DNA from 4 places in the Streptomyces sp. NPDC031474 genome. Region 3 is predicted to be linked to each of the others. Evidence: riboswitches for the same ligand, from Rfam matches in the RefSeq annotation. Region 3 holds a riboswitch; each other region holds the start of a gene.
The links. A riboswitch is a leader RNA that binds a small molecule or an ion and turns the genes downstream of it on or off. The one in region 3 is predicted to bind cyclic di-AMP.
Positions count from the first base shown of each region.

Region 1: linked by a shared signal. The riboswitch ahead of ACZ5SK_RS38805 (C40 family peptidase) and the one ahead of ACZ5SK_RS10650 (M23 family metallopeptidase) in region 3 are both predicted to bind cyclic di-AMP.
Region 2: linked by a shared signal. The riboswitch ahead of ACZ5SK_RS27570 (M23 family metallopeptidase) and the one ahead of ACZ5SK_RS10650 (M23 family metallopeptidase) in region 3 are both predicted to bind cyclic di-AMP.
Region 4: linked by a shared signal. The riboswitch ahead of ACZ5SK_RS12680 (transglycosylase family protein) and the one ahead of ACZ5SK_RS10650 (M23 family metallopeptidase) in region 3 are both predicted to bind cyclic di-AMP.

Region 1 is NZ_JBVIJX010000022.1:142,619-146,389, reverse strand. Features, by position in the region: gene ACZ5SK_RS38810 (tellurite resistance/C4-dicarboxylate transporter family protein) at 1-638, opposite strand, end outside; gene ACZ5SK_RS38805 (C40 family peptidase) at 982-2,148, opposite strand; cyclic di-AMP (ydaO/yuaA leader) riboswitch at 2,156-2,321, opposite strand; gene pcrA (DNA helicase PcrA) at 2,577-3,771, shown strand, end outside.
Region 2 is NZ_JBVIJX010000013.1:120,229-123,999, reverse strand. Features, by position in the region: gene ACZ5SK_RS27575 (GntR family transcriptional regulator) at 1-353, opposite strand, end outside; gene ACZ5SK_RS27570 (M23 family metallopeptidase) at 542-1,285, opposite strand; cyclic di-AMP (ydaO/yuaA leader) riboswitch at 1,300-1,465, opposite strand; gene ACZ5SK_RS27565 (M16 family metallopeptidase) at 1,688-3,076, opposite strand; gene ACZ5SK_RS27560 (M16 family metallopeptidase) at 3,073-3,771, opposite strand, start outside.
Region 3 is NZ_JBVIJX010000004.1:530,272-534,042, forward strand. Features, by position in the region: gene ACZ5SK_RS10640 (dihydrofolate reductase family protein) at 1-770, shown strand, start outside; tRNA gene ACZ5SK_RS10645 (tRNA-Met) at 854-927, shown strand; cyclic di-AMP (ydaO/yuaA leader) riboswitch at 1,250-1,416, shown strand; gene ACZ5SK_RS10650 (M23 family metallopeptidase) at 1,426-2,463, shown strand; gene ACZ5SK_RS10655 (aldo/keto reductase) at 2,631-3,575, shown strand; gene ACZ5SK_RS10660 (PrsW family glutamic-type intramembrane protease) at 3,654-3,771, opposite strand, start outside.
Region 4 is NZ_JBVIJX010000005.1:437,760-441,530, reverse strand. Features, by position in the region: gene eno (phosphopyruvate hydratase) at 1-959, opposite strand, end outside; gene ACZ5SK_RS12680 (transglycosylase family protein) at 1,374-2,081, opposite strand; cyclic di-AMP (ydaO/yuaA leader) riboswitch at 2,085-2,255, opposite strand; gene ACZ5SK_RS12675 (LysM peptidoglycan-binding domain-containing protein) at 2,460-3,563, opposite strand; gene ACZ5SK_RS12670 (cytochrome P450 family protein) at 3,765-3,771, opposite strand, start outside.

The DNA of each region.
Region 1 (3,771 bases), on a different contig from region 3:
GAGATGGCGAGGGCGCCGCCCGCGATCCACTGGTCCCCATGGCCCTCGGCCACCTGGCGCAGGTCGAACAGGGCCAGGGCGACGCAGTAGAGCACGATCCCGAGCCCGAACAGCACGAGCGCGGTGTGCGCGAGCCAGGCCGCGGACTCCGCCGCGGCGAGGGCCGCTCCGAGCACGGCGAGACCCTGGGTGGCCACGCAGCCCAGGAACACCGTCCCGGGCATGCCCCGCCTCCACCGCCGTACGACGGTCACGAACAGCACGGGCCACAGCACCGCCGCCAGCGCCAGCAGCGCCTCGGCGGGGGTCCGCCGGCCGAGCGCGCAGAGGCCGGTGCCGAGCACGGTCGTCGCCGCCACGGCGGTCAGCGCCCCTGGCGTGCCCGCCTCGGCCAGCCACCGCTCGGGCGCCCGCAGCAGGCGGACGACGAAGTCCGCCGCCAGCGCCGCCCACGCGACGCCCGCCATCGCCAGAGTGACGCGGGACAGCACGTCGTATCCCGTGAGGTGCAGGCCGACCGACACGATCCCGGTCGCCATCACCGCGGACCCGGCCGCCGGCGGCCTCCGCGTCCACCAGAGGCGGAGAGCGGAGCCGGGAGAGGGCGCGGGCGAGGGACGAGCCGAGGAGCCGGGCATGCGCCTGATGCTAGGGAGCACGACACACCCCATGAGCGGGGCACGCGCGCGGGCGACCAGAAATACGCGCGGGTGCAGGCGCGGGGGAGGGGCGCGCCGGGAGGCTGTGAGCGCGGGGTGTCCAGGGCCCGTGCAGGCGCAAGTCGTGTCACGCGGCCGCTCAGCGCGGCCGGCCCCCACCCCCGCCGGCGGCGAAGCCCACTGCCCGCTCCCGCCTCCGCCTTCGCGAACGAACCCCACGCGCGCGTGCGCCCGCCGCGACGCTCACGCGCGCGTGGCCGCCACGCAGGCCACGCGCGCGTGGCCCACCGGAAGCGGCTGGCCTACGCGCGCACGTCTGTGCTCAAGCCGGGCGTACCACGCTGTGGATGATCGACTCGCCGGCGTAGTAGATCGACTCCTCGCGGACGTAGGCGCCGGGCTTCGGGGCGTGGATCATCATGCCGTTGCCTATGTAGACGCCGACGTGGCTGACGTCGTCGTAGAAGAAGACCAGGTCGCCGGGCCGGGCGTCGGCGAGGGAGACGGTGGTGCCGGCGTTCACCTGGTCGTAGGTGGTGCGCGGGAGGGTGACGCCGGCGGCCTTCCAGGCGGCCTGGGTGAGGCCGGAGCAGTCGTAGGAGTCGGGGCCCGTGGCGCCCCAGACGTACGGCTTGCCGATCTGCGCGCGGGCGAAGGCGAGCGCCTTCTCGGCCTTGGTGGCGTACGTGGAGTCCGCGGTGGACGTGGAGGTGGAGCTGGAACCGGACCCCGTGCTCGACGAGCCCGTGCCGCTCTCCTGCTGCGCTGCGGCCTGCTCCGCCGCCTGCCGGCGGGCGAGTTCCGCCGCCTGGCGCGCGGCCTCCTCCTGCTTCTGCTTCTCGATCGCCGCGAGGCGGGCCTTCTCCTGGGCCGTCAGCCGGGACAGCAGTTCGCGGGCGTCGCCGAGCTTCTTCTGGACGGTGGCCTTGGCGGTTTTCAGGTCGCTCTGCGTGTCGGTGAGCGACGCGAGGCTCTCCGCGGCCTCCCGGCGCTTCTGCATCGTCGCCGACTGCTCGGTGACGAAGTCGTCGACCGCACCCTTCTCGCGGTCGGTCAGCCGGCTCATCAGCTGTTTCTGGTCGAAGTAGTCCTGCGGGGTGTCCGAGAGCAGGAAGGTCGCCGTGTCGGGCGCGGAGGCGCCGGTGCGGTACTGGGCCGCGGCATAGGAACCCAGCTCCTGCCGCGCCTCGTTGAGCTTCTGGGTGCGCTGCGCGACGTCGTCCAGGAGGCCGTCGACCTGCTTGCGCTGCTTGGTCGTCTTCTCCTTGGCGGCGTTGTACTTCTCGGTCGCCGACTCCGCCTGGCGATAGAGGTCGTCGACCTTCTTCTCGACCTCCTCCAGGCTTGGCTTGCCGTCGTCCGGCGGGGCGGCGTTCGCCGTCTGGGAGAGCAGGGCCACGGACGTCAGGGCGGCGGTGGCGAGGGCGGGCGTGCGGATGCCGGCCACGCGCGGGCCCGCGGAGCGCGGCTTGCGGTGCTGCGACGCCAAGGGAGGCGACTCCTTCCAGTGCTCCGCCTACCGGGTTAGCTGTCGGGTTCGGGCGGGTAGATCATCGGAAGGGTTGCCCTACGGCCGCCTCCCCGAGAGGGAGTTGGGCCGATTCACCCCAGGGTTTCGGTGGGTCCCCGGCTCCGGCTGGCGCGAGCGGGCGCGTCGGACTCGGCGGAGGCCGCGCGGCCCGGCGGGGTTCGCCGGTGGGGTTCGTACGGCCTGTCCGGCACGGTAGCCAACTCGTGTGGCCCGTGTGAAGGTTGATGGGTGATATGCCCGATACATTTCCGTGACCTCGGGCTGTGATCTCGTGCTTCGAGCACGTCGGTCGCGGATCGTGACGGCCGACTGCCGGAGGGTGGGTGGGGGAGATGTTTCCGGGAGGGCGGCCGGTTGTCAGTGGCGCCCCCTAGACTCGGAGAGCGATGAGCAGCCTCTTTGACGACAGCTTCCTGGCGGACCTCCAGGGCCCCCGTGCCCACGAGGAGGAGCCCCCGCCGCCGCCCGAGGACGATCACGGACCGGAGTCGGTTCCGGACGATCTGTTCGGCGGGAAGTTCGACGTGCCTCCGGACCGGGATGCCTACTACCGCGGCGGCGCCCCGCGCCCGGCGCTGGACGCGGCGGCGCTCCTGGAGGGGCTGAACGACAACCAGCGCGCGGCGGTCGTCCACGCCGGCACCCCGCTGCTCATCGTGGCCGGCGCCGGCTCCGGCAAGACGCGCGTGCTCACCCACCGCATCGCCCACCTGCTGGCCGAGCGCAACGTGCACCCGGGGCAGATCCTCGCGATCACCTTCACCAACAAGGCCGCGGGCGAGATGAAGGAGCGCGTCGAGCAGCTCGTCGGCCCGCGCGCGAACGCGATGTGGGTGATGACGTTCCACAGCGCGTGCGTGCGCATCCTGCGCCGGGAGAGCAAGAAGCTCGGCTTCACGTCGTCGTTCTCGATCTACGACGCCGCCGACTCCAAGCGCCTGATGGCCCTGGTCTGCCGCGACCTGGACCTCGACCCCAAGCGCTACCCGCCCAAGTCCTTCAGTGCCAAGATCAGCAACCTCAAGAACGAGCTGATCGACGAGGAGGACTTCGCCGCCCAGGCCGCCGACGGCTTCGAGAAGACCCTCGCCCAGGCCTACGCCATGTACCAGTCGCGGCTGCGCGAGGCGAACGCCCTCGACTTCGACGACCTGATCATGACGACGGTCAACCTGCTGCGTGCCTTCCCGGACGTCGCCGAGCACTACCGCCGCCGCTTCCGTCACGTCCTCGTCGACGAGTACCAGGACACCAACCACGCCCAGTACGCCCTGGTCAGGGAGCTGGTCGGCACCTCTGAGCACCCTGTCGACGTGCCCCCGAACGAGTACGACGTGCCGCCCGCCGAGCTCTGCGTCGTCGGTGACGCCGACCAGTCGATCTACGCCTTCCGGGGCGCGACGATCCGCAACATCCTCCAGTTCGAGGAGGACTACGCGGACGCGACGACGATCCTGCTGGAGCAGAACTACCGCTCCACGCAGACGATCCTGTCCGCCGCCAACGCGGTCATCGAGCGCAACGAGGCCCGCCGCCCCAAGAACCTGTGGACCAACGCGGGCGCGGGCGCGCGCATCACCG
Region 2 (3,771 bases), on a different contig from region 3:
CCCCTCCTGGCCCGCTCCTGGCCCAGCCGGACGAGGCCGCGCAGCACCTTCAGGTGGGCCTCCGTGCGCCGCTGGGCGGCCCGGGCGGCGCCGAGCGGCTCCAGGAGCATGCGCATCTCCAGCACGTCCGCGGCCTCCTGCTCGGTCGGCTCCGCGACGCACGCGCCCGCGTGCCGCCGCGTCACGACGAAGCCCTCGGCCTCCAGCGTGCGCAGCGCCTCCCGGACGGGGACGCGGGAAACGCCGTAGCGGCGGGCGAGGAGTTCCTCGGTGAGGCGGCTGCCGCGCTCGTAGACACCCGAGACGATGTCGTCCCGGACGGCCGTGCACACCGAGTGCGCCGGAATACGCATGACGGACCTCCGCCTTAATCCCCGTGAAACGTCGACGATTGACGTGTGTTCCGTGACTCTATTGCAATGAGCGGGAATTTCCGATGGCGGGCCGGAATCCATGGATATTTTTTGGACAGCAGTGCATCGAAAACGGCAAAAGCCCCGGCCGAGGGGGCCGGGGCTGGACGATCTGTCGCCGTGCGCCGTCAGACGTTCACACCGTGCTGGCGGAGGTAGGCGACCGGGTCGATGTCCGAGCCGTACTCCGCCGTGGTGCGGGCCTCGAAGTGCAGATGCGGACCGGTGACGTTGCCGGTCGCGCCGGACAGGCCGATCTGCTGGCCGGGAGTGACCTGCTGGCCCACCGAGACGCCGATGGACGACAGGTGCCCGTACTGGGTGTACGTGCCGTCGTTCATCTTGATGACCACCTGGTTGCCGTACGACCCGCCCCAGCCGGCCTCGACGACGGTGCCCAGGCCGACCGCGTGCACCGTGGTGCCGGTCGCGGCGTGGAAGTCGATGCCGGTGTGACTGCCGGAGGACCACAGCGAACTGCTGGCGTGGTAGCCGGTGGAGACGTAGGAACCCGTGATCGGCGGCACGAAGGCGTTGAGCCGCTTGCGCTCGGCCTCACGGGCGGCACGCACGCGTGCCTCGCGCTCCTCGACGGCCTTCTTGGCGGCCGCCTCGCGCGCGGCCTGCTCGTAGGCGGCCTTCTTCTGCACGGCGACCTGGTCGTCGATCTGGTCGGCGACGGCCTCGCCGGCGGTGACGACGGGGATCAGCCCGGTCTGCTCGGGGGTGGGCTCGGCGGCGAAGGCCGGGGCGGAGGCCACGGTGGCCATGACACCGGTGGTGGTGAGCGCCGCGACGCCCGCGGCGCGCGCGGTGGTGCGCTGCATCCGGCTGGGCCGACGGTGCTTCCCGGTGGCGCAGGTGAACGCCATGAAGTGGGGGGTGTCCTTTCCTTCCCTCTCGCCTACCGGGTTAGCTGACGGGTTCGGAGCAGGAAGGTCTCCTACGGACCCCCTCGCGGCTCGCGCGGGCGTCCGATTCACCCCAGGGACTTCACATGGGTCCCCGGCTCCCCTGGCTCGCGCCGTACGGGGACTCGGCGATGACTGTCCGCTGCCGCGGCTGCGGCGCACTGCCTGACGAACAGCCCGGACGAAGCTAAGCGGGACGGGTTTCAATCCTCAAACGAATCCCGGTTTTTGTAGCGCATGCCACAGGGCAGACAGGCAACCTCCGCCTCAATTCGGACACGCAGAGGCCCTGGTGACGTTTCCGTCGGCCAGGGCCCCTGCGCGCGCGTGCCGTTGGCGCGGCCACCGCGCCCGCCGGTCCGTCTACTCGGCGGACACGACCTTCACCTCGCCGATGCCGAGGGCCTCCACCGGCTCCTTGATCCGGGCCGCGTCGCCGACGAGGACGGTCACCAGCCGGTCCACCGGGAAGGCGTTCACGGCCGCCGCGGTGGCCTCCACGGTGCCGGTCGCGGCGAGCTGCTGGTACAGCGTCGCCTGGTAGTCGTCGGGCAGGTGCTGCTCGACCTGGTCGGCCAGCGTGCCCGCGACGGCCGCGGCGGTCTCGAACTTCAGCGGCGCCACCCCGACCAGGTTCTGCACGGCGACATCACGCTCGGCGTCGGTCAGGCCGCCCTCGGCGAGGGTGCGCAGCACCTTCCAGAGGTCCTCCAGGGCGGGACCGGTGTTCGGGGTGTCCACGGAGCCGCTGATGGCGAGCATCGCGGCGCCCGAGCCGTCCGGCGCGGACCGCAGGACCTGCCCGAAGGCGCGGACACCGTAGGTGTAACCCTTCTCCTCGCGCAGGACGCGGTCCAGGCGGGAGGTGAGGGTGCCGCCGAGGCAGTACGTGCCGAGCACCTGCGCGGGCCACACGCGGTCGTGCCGGTCGGCGCCGATCCGACCGATCAGCAGCTGCGTCTGCACGGCGCCGGGACGGTCCACGATGACGACCCTGCCGGTGTCGTCGGCGGTGACCGGCGGCACGGGCCGCGGCTGGGCCGAGGAGCCCGTCCACGCGCCCAGGGTGTCGCCGAGGAGGGCGTCCAGGTCGGTGCCGGTGAGGTCGCCGACGACCACGGCGGTGGCCGTGGCGGGGCGCACATGCCTGTCGTAGAACGCGCGCACGGCGGCGGAGTCGATCTTCTCGACGGTCTCCGCGGTGCCCTGGCGCGGGCGCGACATGCGCGCGGTGGCCGGGAACAGCTCCTTGGAGAGCTCCTTGGCGGCACGCCGCGAGGGGTTGGCGAGCTCGTGCGGGATCTCGTCCAGGCGGTTGCGGACGAGGCGCTCGACCTCGCTGTCGGCGAACGCGGGCGCCCTGAGGGCGTCGGCGAGCAGACCGAGGCCCTTGGGCAGCCGCGAGGCCGGCACTTCGAGGCTGAGGCGGACGCCGGGGTGGTCGGCGTGCGCGTCCAGGGTGGCGCCGCAGCGCTCCAGTTCGGCGGCGAACTCCTCGGCGGAGTGCTTGTCGGTGCCCTCGGAGAAGGCGCGCGCCATGATCGTGGCGACGCCGTCGAGGCCGGCCGGTTCGGCGTCCAGGGGCGCGTCGAGGAGGATCTCGACGGCGACGACCTGCTGGCCGGGGCGGTGGCAGTGCAGCACGGTCAGGCCGTTGGCCAGCGCTGCGCGGTCGGGCGCCGGGAACGCCCACGGCTTGGCCTCGCCCGCCGCGGGCTGGGGGTGGAAGTCCATCGTGGCGAGCTCGGTCACCGGGCCGCCTCCTCGTTCTCGTCCTGGTCGGCGGGGGCTTCGGCGGCGGTCGGCTCGTAGACGAGCACCGCGCGGTTGTCGGGGCGCAGTCGGGCCTTGGCGACCTCCTGCACCTCCTCGGGCGTCACGTCCAGCACCCGCTGGACGGCGGTCAGGGCGAGCTGCGGGTCGCCGAACAGGACGGCGTAGCGGCACAGTTCGTCGGCGCGGCCGGCCACCGTGCCGAGCCGGTCGAGCCACTCGCGCTCCAACTGGGCCTGGGCGCGCTCCATCTCCTCGGCCGTGGGGCCCTCCTCGGCGAACCGGGCGAGCTCCTCGTCGATGGCGGTCTCGATGACGGGCACCTCGACGTCACCGGACGTCTTCACGTCCAGCCAGCCCAGGGAGGGCGCGCCGGCGAGCCGCAGCAGGCCGAAGCCGGCCGCCACGGCCGTACGGTCGCGCCGCACGAGCCGGTTGTACAGGCGGGAGGACTCGCCGCCGCCCAGGATGGTGAGCGCCAGGTCGACGGCGTCGCACGCGCGCGTGCCGTCCTCGGGCAGGCGGTAGGCGGCCATCAGGGCGCGGGCCGGCACCTCCTCCTCGACGATCTCGCGCAACTGCTCGCCGATGACGTCGGGCAGCGAGCCGTCGCGAGGCTCGGGCTTGCCGTCGTGGCCGGGGATGGAGCCGAAGTACTTCTCGACCCAGGCGAG
Region 3 (3,771 bases):
TCGGGATCGCCGCGGACGTCGTCCCGCTCGGCCCCGAACTGGACTGGCGCCGCCTCCTCGAACACCTGCACGATGTGCGGGGCGTACGGCGTCTCATGGTCGAGGGCGGCGGCACCGTTCACACCCAGCTGCTCCAGCAGGGCCTCGCCGACGAACTCCAGCTCGTCGTCGCCCCGCTCTTCGTGGGCGACCCGGACGCGCCCCGTCTCTTCGGGCCGGGCGGCTACCAGGGCGGACGGCTGCGCCTGGTCGAGACGCGGCGCATCGAGGACGTCGTACTGAACCGCTACCAGCCCACCGCCCCCGGCGCCGGACCGCTCCCCGCCGCGGCCGACCGCCACTGGCTGGCCCTCGCCTGCGAGCTCGCGGCGCAGTGCCCGCCCTCGCAGACCGCCTTCAGCGTCGGCGCGGTGATCGTGGCCGCCGACGGTACGGAACTGGCCCGCGGCCACTCCCGCGAGGCCGGCGACCCGGTCGTGCACGCCGAGGAGGCGGCCCTCGCGAAGCTCGACCCCGCCGACCCCCGACTGCCCACGGCCACCGTGTACAGCAGTCTCGAACCCTGCGCCCGTCGCTCCTCCCGCCCCTCCCCCTGCGCCCGCCTCATCCTCGACGCGGGCGTGCGCCGGGTGGTCACCGCCTGGCGTGAGCCCGACACCTTCGTGACGGAGGCGGACGGAACCGGGCTCCTGACGGCCGCGGGCGTCGACGTCCTCGTCCTCCCGGAGTTCGAGGCGCGGGCGAAGGCCCCGAACCGGCACCTGGAATGAGGCGGCGGGGGCGGGGCATCGGGGGCGGCGGTAAACCGTGGTGTTTGACGCCCCGGAAGTAGCGTAGACTGGAGTCACAACGACGCGGGGTGGAGCAGCTCGGTAGCTCGCTGGGCTCATAACCCAGAGGTCGCAGGTTCAAATCCTGTCCCCGCTACTGAAGGCCGAGGGCCGGAATCCGAAAGGGTTCCGGCCCTCGGTGCATATCCGGGGCAATTCAGCGCACATCAGGGACCCCTCAGTGCGTGTCCCAGGGACCCCTCAGTGCGTGTCCCCGACATGTGGCCGGTTGGTTACTGTGCGTACGCTGCGTTTTCGGACGCCTCTTCCGTCAACTCGCCCGTTTTTCACCGTTCATGGGGCGAAAGTCCCAGGCCGAAAATGTTGTTGATCAAGCAGAAGTGCTTGGAAACCGGCCCCCAGGTCTATTAACGTTCGATAACGCAGCGCGGTCGTCCCAGCCGTCACAAGAGTCGGCTCCGTGCGCACTGCCGAATCCCGCAAGGGAACCGGGGAACCACCACCTTGGGGTGAATCGCACGGAAGCCACCGTGAACTCGCGGAGTCCACGGCCGGTATACGCGCGTAGGAGACCTTCCCGCTCCGAACCCGTCAGCTAACCCGGTAGGCGACGGAAGGAAAGGAGTACGCCCGCGTGGCGTCCAACCGGCCTGCCCCAGAAGCCCCGTTCGTGCCCGCCCAGCGGTCCACCGAGACCTTCGGCTACGGCGACTACCGCACCGACGAGGGCCCCTGGGAGGAGTGGAACCCCACCGCGGAGTCCATTCGCCCGGTACGCGGCAAGCACCGCGTCGCCAAGCAGCGCGGCGGCGGGTTCGCCCGCAGCTCCACCGTCCTCGGCGTCGGCGTCATAGCCGCCGTCAGCGCGGGCGGCATGGCCAGCGCCAACACCGGCAAGGCCCCCGTCTCCATCTCCCTGCCGGACCTGCCGAACGTCGGCTCGCTCATCTCCGACGACGAGCCCGCCCAGGACGCCGCGCCGGCCCTGGCGACCTTCGGCTCCGAGACGACCGCCGACGACAGCAGCCAGAGCGCCTCCGACGCCGGTGAGGCCCTGCGCAGCCGGATCATGGCGCAGGCCGAGTCGCAGCAGACCCAGATCGAGACCAAGGCCCAGGCCGCCGCCGAGGCCGCCGCGGCCAAGGCCGCGAGCGACGCCGTCGTCAAGGCCGAGAAGGACGCGAAGGCCAAGTCCGACGCCGCAAAGGCGAAGGCCGCCGCGGAGGCCGCCGAGAAGGCCGAGGCCGCGCGCCTGGCCGAGCTCGCCAAGCAGTACACGCTGCCGACCTCCTCGTACACGATCACCTCGACCTTCGGTCAGGCCGGCTCCATGTGGTCCTCCGGCTACCACACGGGCCTGGACTTCGCCGCTCCCACCGGCACGCTCATCAAGGCCGTCCACAGCGGCACCGTCACGGAGGCGGGCTGGGCCGGTTCCTACGGCTACCGCACCATCCTGACGCTGGACGACGGCACCGAACTCTGGTTCTGCCACCAGTCCTCGATCAGCGTCAGTGCCGGCCAGAAGGTCGGCACCGGTGACGTGATCGGCCGCGTCGGCGCGACGGGCAACGTGACCGGGCCCCACCTCCACCTCGAGGTCCACCCGAACGGCAACTCCGACGGCGTCGACCCGATGGCCTGGCTGCGCAGCAAGGGCCTCAACCCCTGAGCAGTCCCTCCGGGGAATACCTGTTCTACCCGTAGTACCCGGAACACCCCTGAGGGTCCCCCTCGGGGGTGTTCACGTGCTCCGGTGCTCCGTCCACGTGTGCTGTTCACACGTTCTTTGCGTTGCCCGTGGAATGGGTGTGCCGCCCGCGCCCGTTGATATGAAGCATGACTTCTCTTCGCAAGCTCGGCTCCTCCGACCTCGAGGTCTTCCCGCTCTCCCTCGGCGGCAACGTCTTCGGCTGGACCGCCGACGAGACGACCTCCTTCGCCGTCCTCGACGCCTACGCGGCCGCCGGCGGCAACTTCCTCGACACCGCCGACTCCTACTCGGCGTGGGTCGAGGGCAACTCGGGCGGTGAGTCCGAGACCATCATCGGCAACTGGGTGAAGCAGCGCGGCAACCGCGACGACGTGGTCATCGCCACCAAGGTCAGCCAGCACCCCGAGTTCCCCGGCCTGACCGCGGCCAATATCAAGGCCGCCGCCGACGCCTCCCTGCGCCGCCTCGGCACCGACCACATCGACCTCTACTACACGCACTTCGACAAGACCGAGGTGCCCGTCGAGGAAATCGTCGGCGCGCTCGACGAACTGGTGAAGGCCGGCAAGGTCCGCCACATCGCCGCCTCCAACATCTCCCCCGAACGCCTCCAGGAGTCCCTGGAGTTCTCCGACCGCGAGGGCCTGGCCCGGTACGTCGCCCTCCAGCCCCACTACAACCTGGTCTCCCGCGACACCTACGAGGGCGGCCGCCAGGACCTCGCCGCCCGCTTCGGCCTCGCCGCCGTCCCGTACTACGCGCTGGCCTCCGGCTTCCTCACCGGCAAGTACCGGCCCGGTACGACGGTGGAGAGCGCCCGCGCCGCCGGCGCCGCCAAGCATCTCGACACGGAGCGGGGCCGGAAGGTGCTCACCGCCCTGGACGAGATCGCACAGGCCCACGACACCCAGGTCGCCACGGTCGCGCTGGCGTGGCTCGCGGCGCAGCCCACGGTGGCCGCGCCGATCGCCTCCGCGCGGACGGTCGAGCAGCTGCCGGCGCTGCTGGAGGTGGCGGAGCTGGAACTGACGGACGCGGAGGTCACCAGGCTGACCCAGGCCTCCGCCTGAGCCCCACCTACCCCCTACTCCTCCCGAGCCCTCTCCTGCTCCCGCCTGCTCCTACTGATCACGACTGGTCATGACTGGTCATGACTGGTAGGGGTTGGAAGCCGGATAGGGCTGTGCCGGATAGGGCTGTGCGGGATACGGCTGTGCCGGATGTGGCTGTGCGGGATACCCGTAGCCCGACGCATGTGCTGCGGGA
Region 4 (3,771 bases), on a different contig from region 3:
TCGGGGTTGGTGACGAACAGGTCGTCGCCGACGATCTGGACCTTGTCGCCGAGCTTGTCGGTGAGGACCTTCCAGCCGGCCCAGTCGTCCTCGAACAGCGGGTCCTCGATGGAGACGAGCGGGTAGGCCGCCACAAGCTCCTCGTAGTACTCCGTCATCTCGGCGGCGGAGCGGTCCTTGCCCTCGAACTGGTACTTGCCGTCCTTGTAGAACTCGGACGCGGCGACGTCGAGCGCGAGCGCGATCTGCTCGCCCGGCGCGTAACCGGCTTCCTTGACGGCCTCGAGGATGAGGTCGAGGGCCTCGCGGTTGGAGCCGAGGTTCGGGGCGAAGCCGCCCTCGTCGCCGAGGCCGGTGGACAGACCCTTGGCCTTCAGCACCTTCTTGAGGGTGTGGTAGACCTCGGTGCCCCAGCGCAGGGCCTCGGAGAAGGACTCCGCGCCGATCGGGGCGATCATGAACTCCTGGATGTCCACGTTGGAGTCGGCGTGCGAGCCGCCGTTCAGGATGTTCATCATCGGCACCGGCAGCAGGTGCGCGTTGGGGCCGCCCAGGTAGCGGAAGAGCGGAAGGTCGCTGGCCTCGGAGGCGGCGTGGGCGACGGCGAGGGAGACGCCGAGGATGGCGTTGGCGCCGAGCGAGCCCTTGTTGTCGGTGGCGTCCAGGTCGAACATGGCCTGGTCGATCAGACGCTGCTCGGTGGCGTCGTAGCCGACGAGCTCCGGGCCGATCTGCTCGATGACGGCGAGGACGGCCTTCTCGACACCCTTGCCCTGGTAGCGGTTCGGGTCACCGTCGCGCAGCTCGATGGCCTCGAAGGCGCCGGTGGAGGCGCCGGACGGGACGGCGGCACGACCGGTGCTGCCGTCGTCGAGGCCGACCTCGACCTCGACGGTGGGGTTCCCTCGCGAGTCGAGGATTTCCCGGGCTACGACGACGTCGATGGACGGCACGAGCATCTCCTTCTTGGGATGTGACGCTGAGAGTGCGGGGCCCGTGGGCCTTGCGACTAGAGCCTAACCGCCCGACGGGCGTCGGCAGCCGACCGACCGCCCTGTGGACGAACTGACCGTACACATTGTTCCCGCTCGGAACAAAGAGGGGATGACAAACAGGCGAAGAAAGCGCGCGGGGAGAGGGGGACGGCGAAGAGAGCGGGCGGCAAGAGAGGGGGCGGCGGGGCGAGCGGGCGGCAAGAGAGGGGGCGGCGGGGCGAGCGGGCAAAGAGAAACCCCGCTCCGGTGCGTACGGGGGAACACGCACCGGAGCGGGGAGCCCGTGGGGACGGGGGTGACCCTCACGAGGTCTTCAGTGTGCCGACCTCGGATGTGAGGGCGCTGTGGCTTCTCTGGGTCCGCTCTGGGAGCCGGGGATCACTTCAGGTGCAGCTGCTGACCCGGGTAGATGAGGTCGGCGTCCGCGACGATGTCCTTGTTCAGCTGGAACAGCTTCTGCCAGCCGCCCTTGACCTTGTGCTTCTCGGCTATGAAGCTGAGGGTGTCGCCCTTGACGACCTTGTACTCGCCGTCGCCCTTCTTGACCTTCTTGCCGGTCGGCGTGGTGACCGTCTTGGAGGCGGCCGGGCGGTCGGTGGAGCGGGAGGCGCTCTGGTTCTCGGTCGAGCGGGTGCCGGCGCTGCTGTCCGAGCCGCTGGAGCTGGAGCCGCCGGTGCTGCTCGACGAGCCGGAGGAGCTGCTGCCGTTGTAGGCGGCGCCGGACAGGCCCGTGCCGCAGACCGGCCAGGCGCCCTTGCCCTGGGAGGCGAGGACCTTCTCGGCGACGGCGATCTGCTGCGACTTGGAGGCCTGGTTGGCCTGCGCGGCGTACTGCGTACCGCCGTAGGCGGCCCAGGTGGAGGCGGAGAACTGCAGGCCGCCGTAGTAGCCGTTGCCGGTGTTGATGGACCAGTTGCCGCCGGACTCGCACTGGGCGACCGCGTCCCACTCGGAGGCGGTGGCGGCGGAGGCGCTGCCGGCCGCCATCAGCGGGGCGGCGATGGCGACGCCGGTGACGCCGGCCAGCGCGGCGACACGGGTGGCCTTGGACGGACGGCGGTGCTTGCCCTTGCCGGAAAACAGCATGGTGGATCCCCTCACCGACGCCTGCGAGGTGAGCTGTCGGGTTCGGGCCGGTTGAGTTGCCCGGCCACGCTCTCGCTTTCACGAGGCGCGGCTTCACCCCAAGCCGCTCCGGTCAACTGCCCGGTGCGGCGCTTACCTTGGGTCCCCCGCTCCTGCCTACGGCGCTTGACGCGACGACTGTTCCCGGGCTGCCACTGGCAGGATTCGGCGTTGCGACGGCCGGGGCTCGGGTTGCCGAGCGGGACGACCGTAGACACGCGATCCGCGGAATTTCAAAGACGATCAGGGCTTCTGAGACTCATCCCACACTTTCACCAAACCGGACATTCGGCGCGAAGCGTGACGTGAACTCCCGCTGTTTTTCTTGGGTTTTGCGCCCTATTCAACCCCTGTGTCGAGGGTCTGACCGGGGACGATGTCGCTCGGGTCGGCACCGATGAGGCCCTTGTTCTCGGCATAGAGGGCGCGCCATCCGCCGTCGAGGCCAAGGGAGTCGGCGATGGAGGCGAGCGAGTCGCCCTCCTGGACGACGTAGGTGGCCGCGGCGTGCCGGCCGGCGGAGGCGGTCTTGGTGCCGTCGACGGCGGCGGCGTCGGCATCGTCGACGGCCGCGCCCTTGGTCGCGTTCTCGTCGGCGGTGGCGCCGCGATGCCGGCCCGAGCCGAGGGAGCCGGTGTCGACGAGGCTCCAAGAGCCCGCATCCTGGACCGACTTGTCCGGGTCGTCCGCTTTCGGGACCCCGGTGGGCGAGCCGCCGGTCGCCTGCGCGTCACCCTGACCGCCGGAGCCGCCGGACGTGCCGGCGCCGATGGAGCCGCCCGCACCCGGGGAGGAAGAGGACGAGGAGGACGAAGGGGACGAAGGCGACGCCGAGGGTGAACTCGATGAATTGCCGGACGAGTCGGATGACCCGGACGAGCCGGATGACCCGGAGGAACCAGTCGAACCGGTCGAACCGTCACCGCTGCCCGAAGAGTTCGAGGAACCCGTGGAGCCGGACGATCCCGACGAGCCCGACAACCCCCTGGACAGGTCGGACAATCCGGAGGAGGCAGACGAGTCGGACGAGTCGTCCGCCACGCCGGTGTCCACGTTCAGCGCGCCGTTCGACTGGGTGAGCCCGGAGGTCAGCCCACAGGTGCCCCAGGCGCCGATGTTCTCGGCCGCGAGCAGTTTCTGCGCCACCGCGATCTGCTGGTTGCGGCTGGCCAGGTCGGGGCGCGTCGCAAAGTCGAGCCCCCCGTACGTCTCCCACTGCTTCTGGGTCAGACTCAGGCCGCCGTACTCGCCGTCACCCTTGTCGGCGCTCCACGAGCCGCCGGTCTCGCACTGCGCCACCTTGTCCCACACCGTGCCGTCGGCCGCACTCGCGCCCGAGGCGGCGAGCAGCGGGATGGCGATGGCGGAGCCCGTCACTCCGGCCGCGACGAGCAGCGCCGGGGCTTGGCGGGGGCGACGGTGTCGACCGTTCCCGGAGAGCATGCGAGGGGCCTTTCTCTGGACAGCAGTACCGGCGCGGCGGGTGAGACTGACGCGTCGCGCTGACGAGTGAACGTATCGGCAGACGATCACTTGTCACAAGTTAATGCCGCGCAGATCACGTGAAGATCACAAAGTTGAGGATCGGTCACCTTCGCTTCCCCGAATGGTCACAGTCCGGCTGGCGTGCGGTCAGAAATGCACTCAGAGT